3 regions of the Nocardioides sp. S5 genome follow, and region 3 is predicted to be linked to each of the others. Evidence: riboswitches for the same ligand, from Rfam matches in the RefSeq annotation. Region 3 holds a riboswitch; each other region holds the start of a gene.
What was found. Region 3 has a riboswitch for cobalamin ahead of CFI00_RS16175 (hypothetical protein). Riboswitches for the same ligand answer to the same signal wherever they lie in the genome.

Region 1 (3,269 bases), 1.1 Mb from region 3:
CCCGCGGGGCGCGCTAGGTCGAGCGGTGGATCGGTCAGTTGCGCCATCGCCTTCTGCTACTGCACTGCGGCTCGCCGCCAACACCTCCTGACGAAAATCTCGGCAGATCCCTGTGTCGTAAAAGCGGCGAATCGGACGTTGGATCCGCGCCTCAGTTCTCGTGCTTGTCCCAGGCCCATTGGGTGACCGTGCGCGCTGGCGTCCAGCCCGTGAAGGTGCCGATCGCGGCAGCCGTCTCGACGCCAACGCGGGTGAGCTCACCCCCGTGGTCGGCGTACGCCTTGCCTAGGTGGGTCTCGGTCTCCAGGGTGACGCCGTGCACGACGAGGCGGCCGCCGGGCTTGATTGCGCTCAAGCAAGTTTCCAGAACGCCCTCGCGGGTGGCGCCACCACCGATGAAGATCGCGTCCGGAGACTCGAGGCCCGACAACGCTGCAGGCGCGCGGCCTTCGATGACCTGAAGTTCGGGCACCCCGAGGGCAGAGGCATTGCGGCCGATCCGCGCAGCTCGATCCGGCTCTGACTCGATGGCGATGGTGCGACAGAACGGATGCGCGCGCATCCACTCGATGCCGACCGACCCCGCACCGGCGCCGACGTCCCACAGGAGTTGACCTGGAGCAGGCACCAGGCGCGCGAGGGCGGAGGCGCGGAGGTCGCGCTTGGTGAGCTGGCCGTCATTCTCGAATGCATCGTCAGGAAGGCCAGGAGCCCAGGAAGCCAACCCGTTTCCAGAAACCTCCAGCGCGATGACGTTCAGTGCCGGCGACGACTCCGACCAGGACGCCGCAACGCCGGCGACAGAGGACTCGGACGATGACCCCAGGTCCCCAAGCACCGTCAGACGCGACGCTCCCCATCCTGCCGACGTCAGGATCTCAGCAAGTGCACCAGGCGTCGACGCATCCGACGACAGCACCAGCACCCGCCGCCCCGGCGCGCACTCGCGCAGCACCCGATCCACCGAGCGCCCGACGACCGTCACAGCCACGCACGACTCGGCCGACCACCCCATCCGGGCCCGCGCCAGCGCCACCGACGACACGGCCGGCACCACGCGTACGGGCGCCCCCAGGTCGAGCAGCGTCGACGCGATCCCCGACACCAGCGGGTCCCCCGACGCCAGCGCGACGACGGGACGTCCGGCGTACTCAGAAAGCAGCGGCGGAAGGCCAGCAGACAGCGGCGACGGCCACGGCACCCGAACCTGATCAGGCACGTCTGGCACCAGCGACAGGTGCCGCGCCCCACCCCACAACACCCCCGCCTCCAGCACGAGCGAGCGGGCAGAAGGCGACAGGCCAGGCCACCCGTCGGCCCCGATCCCGACGACGACGACCTCGCTGGGCACCCCGGTGGACGACATGGCCGCAGACGCTATCGTGACCGGGACTTGGCGAGAGGTGCCCCGAAGTCTGGGGAGAATCTGGGAAGCCGGTGAAAATCCGGCACAGGGCCCGCTGCGGTGACTCGAGACGTCGACATGGCGTTCCGAGAAGTCCGAAGACCGGCCTCCCGCCATCCACCAGAAGTTGGCAACGAGAGCGGGAGCCCCCATGCCACTGCAGTACCCCCTGTCCGCGATCGTCCCCTCTCAGGCCGACGACCGCGACGACATGACCCTCGCGCTGGTCCTCACCACGATCTCCCCCGAGGTCGGCGGCGTCCTCGTGCGCGGCGAGAAGGGCACGGCGAAGTCCACCACCGTGCGCGCTCTCGCCTCCGTGCTGCCGCCGATCGAGGTGGTCGCCGGCGACCGGTTCTCGAGCCGACCGGGCGACACGTCTCCAGATGGAGACTGGCCGCTCGACGCCGAGACCGAGACCCGGCCTGTGCGCCTCGTCGAGCTCCCCGTCGGCGCCACCGAGGACCGCGTGCTCGGCTCGCTGCACCTGTCCAAGGTGCTGGCCGACGGCGTCGCCGAGTACGAGCCCGGCCTCCTCGCCCGCGCCCACCGCGGACTGCTCTACGTCGACGAGGTCAACCTCCTCCACGACCACCTCGTCGACCTGCTGCTCGACGCCGCCGCGATGGGCCGCTCCACCGTCGAGCGCGACGGCGTCTCGGTCGCCCACGCCGCCCGCTTCGTGCTCGTCGGCACCATGAACCCTGAGGAGGGTGAGCTCCGCCCCCAGCTCCTCGACCGCTTCGGCCTCACCGTCGAGATCGCCGCCCCGCGCGACCCGCGGCTGCGCGCCGAGGTCGTACGCCGCCGGCTCGCGTTCGACGCCGACCCGGGCACCTTCGTCGAGGCGTACGCCGACTCGGAGCGCGCGCTGACGGACCGGATCGCCGCCGCCCGCAAGCTGCTGCCCGAGGTCGAGCTCACCGACGCGGTGCTGACCAAGGTCGCCGAGGTCTGCGCCGCCTTCGAGGTCGACGGGATGCGCGCCGACATCGTCGCCACGCGTACGGCCGTGGCGCACGCCGCGTGGAACGGACGGACCACCGTCACGCGGGCCGACATCCGCCAGGCCGCGATCCTGGCGCTGCCACACCGGCGGCGGCGCAACCCCTTCGACGCTCCGGGGTTGGACGAGGACCTGCTCGACTCGATCCTCGGGGACGAGGAGCCGGAGCCCGAGCCTCCGCTTCCGCCGGAGCCGGAGGGTGAGGGGGACTCCGAGGATCCTGGTTTCCAGACGGGCGCAGAGCGCCCTCCTCAACCACCGGATGGCAGCGCTGAGCGCCCTCCTCAACCACCGGATGGCAGCGCTGAGCGCCCTCCTCAACCAGCGATGGAAAGTGTCATGGCCGCCGCAGACCCCTACAAGGTCCGTCGCTTCGAGGTCACCGGCACCGGGGCGGGCGAGTCCGGCAAGCGATCGCGCGCGCTGACGTCGAACGGGCGCCGCGCCGGCGTCGACCCGACGGGCCAGGGCGGGCTGCACCTCGTCGAGACGATCCGTGCCGCCGCGCCGCACCAGCTGGCCCGCGGCCGGACCGGGGGACGGCTCAGGTTCGAGCACGCCGACCTCCGCACCGCCCGGCGCGAGGGGCGCGAGGCCAACCTCGTCCTCTTCTGTGTCGACGCCTCCGGCTCGATGGCCGCGCGCAAGCGGATGGAGCAGGTCAAGACCGCGATCCTCAGCCTGCTGCTCGACGCCTACCAGCGCCGCGACAAGGTCGGGCTGGTCACCTTCCGCGGCGACGGCGCCGAGGTCGCGCTGCCGCCGACGCACTCGGTCGACATCGCCGCCCGGCGCCTGGCCGAGCTGCCCGCGGGAGGACGTACGCCGCTCGCCGAGGGCCTGCTCACCGCGGCCGAG
Region 2 (3,269 bases), 1.1 Mb from region 3:
CCAGGCCTCGACCATGTCGGCGCGCAGGTCCGCGGGCAGGTCGGCGGTCCACGCGGCGTACTGCTCCGGCGTGATCCGCACGTGCGCGTCCGTCAGCTGCGCGTGGGTCAGCCACTCCTCGTCCTGGCCGCCGGCCGCGATGAGCGCGTGGATCAGCGCATCGCCCTTCTCGGTGTCGCTCGCCTCGCGGTCGAGGATCTCGACGACCTCGCCGTCACCCAGGTCGTACCCCTCCACCCTGAGCCGCTGCAGCATCCGGATCGCGGAGACCGGGGTGTCGAGCCCGACGGCGTTGCCGATGCGGGCGTGCTTGGTGGGGTACGCCGACAGCACGAGCGCGAGCCGCTTCTCGGCGTTCGGGATGTGCCGCAGGCGGGCGTGCCTGACCGCGATGCCCGCGACCCGGGCGCAGCGCTCGGGGTCGGCGACGTAGCGCGGGAGGCCGTCGGCGTCGACCTCCTTGAAGGAGAAGGGCGCGGTGATGATCCGCCCGTCGAACTCGGGGATCGCGATCTGGGTCGCGGAGTCCATCGGGCTGACGCCGTCGTCGGACGCCTCCCACTCCGCGCGGCTGGAGGTGAGGCAGAGGCCCTGGATGATCGGGATGTCGAGTGCCGACATCCGCGCGACGTCCCACGACTCGTCGTCCCCGCCGGCGCTCGCGCCCGCGGGCACGCTGCCGCCGGCGGCCAGCACGGTGACGATGAGCGCGTCCAGCGTGCCGAGCGCGTCGTACAGCTCGTCGGGCGCGGACCGCAGCGACCCGGCGAAGATGGGTACGCCGACCGCGTGGCCCGTCGCGTCGATCGCGTCGGCGAGGGCGTGGGCGAAGGCGGTGTTCCCGCTGGCCTCGTGGGCGCGGTAGTAGAGCACCCCCACCCTCACCTTCTCGGTGGTTGAGGTGCGAGGAGCGCCAGCGACGAGCCTCGAAACCACCTCCCGCTCCGCGAACCCCCACTGCGGCAGCACCTCCGGCGGCTCGAACCCCTCCCCTGTCAGCAGCACCGTGTCGGAGAGGAAGGCGTGGAGCTGGCGGAGGTTCGCCGGCCCGCCCTCGGCGAGGTAGCGGTGCGCCTCGGCCGCGACGCCGATCGGCACCGACGACAGCTCCATCAGCTCGGCGCTCGGCGACTGCTCGCCGCCGAGCACGACGACCGGCATCCCGGTCGCGGCGACGCGGGTGAAGCCGGAGCACAGATCCTGGGGCGAGCCGAGCAGCCGGCCGACGACCAGGTCGCAGCCCTCGATCACCTCGGCCATCGACTGGTGCCCGGGCCGCGCCGGGTTGGCCAGGACGTAGTCGGCGCCGGACTCCCGCGCGCTCAGCAGGTCGGTGTCGGACGTGGACAGCAGTGCGATGCGCACGGATCCTCCTCGGGGTTCTCGCCCCTCTGATGGGATCCGCGTGGGCCAGTGTCTGGCTACGGGCCTGCACGCAGGCCCTCACAGTGGCGGAACCGCCCCGGAATGACACCGGGTTCCTGGGTCCCACGCGGAGTGGTGCGCACGACCCTAGCGGCACTCCACCCCCTCGGTGGTTGAGGTGCGAGCGAAGCGAGCCTCGAAACCACACCGTGCAATCATCCGACGCCATGGACCGGACCCGAGGCGACCTCTGCCCCGGCGTTTTCCGTCCCTGGCCCGCCGACGACGGAGCGCTCGTACGCCTCCGCATCCCCGGCGGCCACCTCTCCCGCACCACGCTGCTGGCGTTGCTCGACGTCGCCGAGGCGTACGGCGACGGGCAGGTGCACCTGACCAAGCGGGCCAACCTCCAGCTCCGCGCGCTCCCGCTGGTCGACGGCAATGTCCCGCCCGAGGTCGTCGAGGCCATCCGCGCCACCGGACTCCTGCCGCACCCGGACCACGAGCTGGTGCGCAACGTCCTCGTCTCGCCCCTGACCGGGCTGCACGGCGGACGCGCCGACCTCCGCCCCGTCACGAAGGAGCTCGACGAGCGCATCTGCGCCACGCCGTCCCTCGCGATGCTCCCGGGTCGCTTCCTCCTCGTCCTCGACGACGGTCGCGGCGACCTCGTCCCACGGACCTGCGACCTGGGGCTCGTCGCCCTCTCGGCCGACGAGGTCCAGCTGCGGGTCGGGTCGACGCAGTGGGGTCCGGTCGTCCCGCTGCGCGAGGCGGCGGCCCGGCTCACCGGCCTGGCCCGCGCCTTCCAGCAGGTCCGCGGCAGCGGGGACCATGCCGCGTGGCACGTGGACGAGCTGCCTGCCGCGCCCGACGCCCACGACCCCGACCCTCGCCTGCCCGCAGCGACCGAGCATCCGGCGTACGGCGAGGTCGCCCCCGGCGTCGCGCACGTCGAGGTGGCGGGCGGGGTGGTCGACCGGTCGTCGGTCCAGGAGCTCCCGGAGCACCTGGTCGTCACGCCATGGAAGTCCCTCCTCACCCGTCGCCCCCTCGGTGGTTGAGGTGCGAGCGGAGCGAGCCTCGAAACCACGCCGGCCCACAAGGCCCTAGGCTGCCCCCGTCACGCGACGCAGGAACCCGGTGCAAGTCCGGGGCGGTTCCGCCACTGTCAGTCCCCCAGCCACATCGGGGGCGAGCCAGACACTGCCCGCGCGGCGTTACCTGCCTACCCAGGGGCGCGAACCCCGAGGAGCCGTGATGACACTGCTTGCCCGACCGACCCGTCGCTACGACTACATCGCCCGCGGGGCCGAGATCTACGACGAGTCCTTCGCGACGATCCGCCGCGAGGCCAGCTTCGACCACCTGCCGGCCGACGCCGAGCGCGTCGCCGTCCGCATGGTCCACGGGACCGGCCAGACCGACCTGACCGACGACCTGGTGATCCACCACCGGCTGGTGGGCGCCGCCCGCGAGGCGCTCGAAGGCGGCGCTCCGATCATCACCGACGCCCACATGGTCGCGTCCGGCGTCACCCGCGCCCGCCTCCCCCGCGACAACGAGGTGCTCTGCGCGCTGCACGACCGGCGTACGCCCGACCTCGCGATGCTGATGGCCACCACCCGCTCGGCCGCCGCGCTCTCGCTGCTGGAGGGCCGCCTCGAAGGGGCCGTCGTCGCGATCGGCAACGCTCCCACCGCGCTGTTCCACCTGCTTGAGATGCTGCTCGACGGGGCTCCGCGACCGGCGGCGATCGTCGGCGTACCGGTCGGCTTCATCGGCGCCGCCGAGTCCAAGCAGGCGCTGGAGGAGGCCGCCCTGCAAGGCCTCGACATCCCCTTCCTCACCGTCCGTGGCCGTCGCGGCGGGTCGGCGATGGCCGCCTCCGCCCTCAACGCGCT
Region 3 (3,269 bases):
GCCGGGCCGCTGGCCAAGGCCGCCGCCTACGCCAAGGTGGCGAAGCAGAACCCGACGAACTACGGCGGGGTCAACCTCATCACCCGCCTCGAGGAGCGCACCGCCAACGTGCCTGCTGACCCCGCGGCAGAGCCGCAGGCCGCGGCGATCGCCGGGCGGATCTCCGACAAGTCGGAGTTCGGCAGCTACGCCAACGTCGTGGGCCAGTCCTACGCCGTGCGAGCCCTGTCGCAGGCCCGGTCCACCGAGGCGGCCGCGGCGCGTGACTTCCTGCTCAAGCAGCAGTGCGCGTCGGGCTTCTTCCGCGCGAGCTTCGAGAAGGCCGACGCGCCCAACCAGTCGTGCACCGAGGGCGCTCCGGGCAGTGAGGCCGACCCCGACGCCACTGCGCTGGCGGTGATCAACCTGGTCGAGTCGGACGACAAGACCCCCGCCGTCACGGCGGCGCTCGACAAGGCCCGCGCCTGGCTCGTCGACCGGCAGCGAGGGAGCGGGGCGTTCCGCGCCGCCGCGCCGATCAGCAAGATCAACACCAACTCGACGGCGATCGCCGGGTTCGCCCTCGGCCTGCTGAAGGAGCGCGACGCAGCCCTGAAGGCGGCGCTGTGGGTGCGCAAGAACCAGCCGGTCGACAAGTACAGGTGCCGCACCGCGCTGACCAAGGACACCGGCGCGGTGGCCTACCGCAGAGACCGGGTGAAGGCCTCCGCGACGACGGGGATCCCGACCGAGGCGCGGGACGAGTGGCGCCGCGCCACCGCCCAGGCGGTGCTGGGCCTGCAGTTCGCGCCGGCCAGCAAGGACAAGCTCGAGGTCGTCTCGGTGCGCAAGAGCGCCCGTGCCGGTGAGCGTGTCCAGTTCCGTGTCTTCGGCCTCGCTCCCAGCGAGAGCGCCTGCCTGCAGGTGAAGGGCGACTTCGTCCGGGTGAAGGGCAAGAGGTCCGGCGACAAGATCGTGCGCAAGCTGCAGCTGCCCGCGGGCAACCAGCGACGCGTCGGCCTGGTCAAGACCTCCGACGACGAGGCGCGTACGTCCCTCCGGGTCCGCAACTGACCCACCAGCTCCACCTGACACACCACCGCGGCCCGGCGTCCACTGGTTTCATCTCGTGGCGCCGGGCCGAGGTGCGCCCGGGGCACGACGAGGGTTACGCTGCGACCGCCGCACCCGTCCGGGTCGGCACCACACACGCCCGAGGTGGGGAAAGCCGGTCCGAATCCGGCGCTGACCCGCAACCGTAGGCACGGGAGAGATCCCGTGCGAGCCGGAACACCCGCCCCGACGCGTCATGACCACCATCGCTGTCGAGGAATGCAGCGGGGCAGACCGGCGCACGCCGTCCTCCCTCGCTGTCGCAGCGAGGAAGGAACAATGAAGCTCATCTCAGGGCTTGCGGCCGTCACGCTCGCCGCAGCCACTCTCACAGCCGGCACCCTCGTCGCTGCCGCTCCCTCCACCGCGGCTGCCGGCCAGTCGGCCGGCGATCGCGCCGTGTCCGCGGGCGCGACCTGGCTGCGGTCACAGATCACCAACGGGATCGTCGTCGGCGAGTTCGACGGCTACGTCTACGACGACTTCGGCCTCTCCGCAGACGTCGCCTTCGCCCTCGACGCCGTCGGCGGCCAGGACGCCACCGTTGTCGCAATCGCCGACGCCGTGGCGCCGAAGGTCACCCAGTGGTACGACTTTGCGCCCACCGTCTACACCGGGTCCGCAGCGAAAGCGATCGCGCTCGCGCAGGTCGCGGGCAGCGACGCCACCAACTTCGGTGGCACAGACCTCCAGTCGGTGGTCGAGGGGAACGTCGCCACGACCCCTCCGATCGAGGGCCGCGTCCAGAACGTCGGCGAGACCGACTACACGACCGGTGACCCGACCGACTCGCTCAACGTCATCAGCCAGTCCTGGGCCGCCCGCGCGCTGGGCGGACAGGGCTCCGACCTCGCGGACGAGGTCATGGCCTTCCTCCTCGAGCAGCAGTGCGACGACGGCTCGTTCCGGGCGGATCTCACCAAGGACAAGGCGGCGCCCGAACAGGGCTGCGCCGCCGACAAGGTCGGTGAGGTCGACACCACGGCGCTCGCGGTGCTCAACATCCTTGAAACCCCGGACGCATCCCTCGCCGCCAAGGGCGCCGCCTTCTTCGCCGCCAGCTGGCTAAGGAAGCAGCAGGCCTCGGACGGCTCGTTCAGCGCCGGTGCGCTCGGGACCAACGCGAACACCACCGGCCTCGCCGGCTGGGCCCTCGCCGAGGCGGGCCATGACGGCGCCGCCACCAAGGCTGCAGGCTGGCTACGCGGGCTCCAGGTCGCCGACCTCGCGCCGTGCGCGACCACGCTGTCGGCCCACAACGGTGCGATCGCCTACAAGGCCGCCGACATCGCCGCCGCGAGGGCCGCGGGGACGATCCCGGTCGCCCTGCAGGACGGGTTCAGGCGCGCCAGCGCCCAGGCGCTCCCCGCCATGGCCCACGTCCCCGCCGGGACCGACGTAGTCGTCTCAGCGCCTGCGATCGCGGTCGAGAAGAGCGCCGTCACGGTCGACGTGTCTGGCCTTGGCGCCGGCGAGCCCGCCTGCGTCAGCCTCGGCGGGCGGGCCACGGCCGTCACCGGCACCGGCACCGGCTCGACCGTCCCCGTCGCATTCACGCTTCCCGCCGGTGCCCTCGCGCACACGTTCAGGGTCACGACGCTCAACGGGTCCGCCACCGCCAGCACTACCGCGACCGCCGCCGCAGCTTCCACCCCGTTCCCGGCCACACCGGTCGTCGGTGACCTGGCAGTGGCGAAGGTCGAGAAGGTGGGCCGGAACAATCGCTTCAAGGTCTCCGTCACGTGCGACGCAGCCCAGGCCTGCACCGGCAAGATCAAGGTCCGTACGGCCGCGAAGGTCGAGCGCGCCAACGGCAAGAGGTCCCGGCTGGTCGTGGCGAAGTCGGCGTACGAGGTCGAGCCCGGCCGGACCTCCCGGGTCACGCTCAAGCTCACCAAGCCGGCGCGTGCCGTCCTCGGCGCGAAGCGGATGCGCGTCGTGGCCACCCAGACCGCCCGTGGTGCCGAGCCCGTCGCCACCAAGTTCTGGTTGCGTCGGAAGTGACCTCGATGGGAACCCGTGCCCGGCGGGTCGCCGCCGCGCTCGCCGTCCTGGCCGCGAGCGTGGTCGGAGGCGGCGTGGTGCTCGGCCTCGGGCCGACGGCCGTCCTGCCCGCGGCCGGAGCGGCCACCTGCACCTCCGGCGGGGGCGTCAGCGTCGTCGTCGACTACCGCGAG

Region 1: another riboswitch for cobalamin. It lies ahead of CFI00_RS21645 (magnesium chelatase subunit D family protein); the one in region 3 lies ahead of CFI00_RS16175 (hypothetical protein).
Region 2: another riboswitch for cobalamin. It lies ahead of cobN (cobaltochelatase subunit CobN); the one in region 3 lies ahead of CFI00_RS16175 (hypothetical protein).

What each region holds. Positions count from the first base shown of each region.
Region 1 is NZ_CP022296.1:4,380,320-4,383,588, forward strand. Features, by position in the region: gene cbiE (precorrin-6y C5,15-methyltransferase (decarboxylating) subunit CbiE) at 152-1,366, opposite strand; cobalamin riboswitch at 1,385-1,531, shown strand; gene CFI00_RS21645 (magnesium chelatase subunit D family protein) at 1,557-3,269, shown strand, end outside.
Region 2 is NZ_CP022296.1:4,366,961-4,370,229, forward strand. Features, by position in the region: gene cobN (cobaltochelatase subunit CobN) at 1-1,365, opposite strand, end outside; cobalamin riboswitch at 1,391-1,530, opposite strand; gene CFI00_RS21585 (nitrite reductase) at 1,593-2,429, shown strand; cobalamin riboswitch at 2,499-2,574, shown strand; gene CFI00_RS21590 (precorrin-8X methylmutase) at 2,626-3,269, shown strand, end outside.
Region 3 is NZ_CP022296.1:3,264,691-3,267,959, reverse strand. Features, by position in the region: gene CFI00_RS16180 (prenyltransferase/squalene oxidase repeat-containing protein) at 1-1,053, shown strand, start outside; cobalamin riboswitch at 1,157-1,296, shown strand; gene CFI00_RS16175 (hypothetical protein) at 1,372-3,096, shown strand; gene CFI00_RS16170 (hypothetical protein) at 3,102-3,269, shown strand, end outside.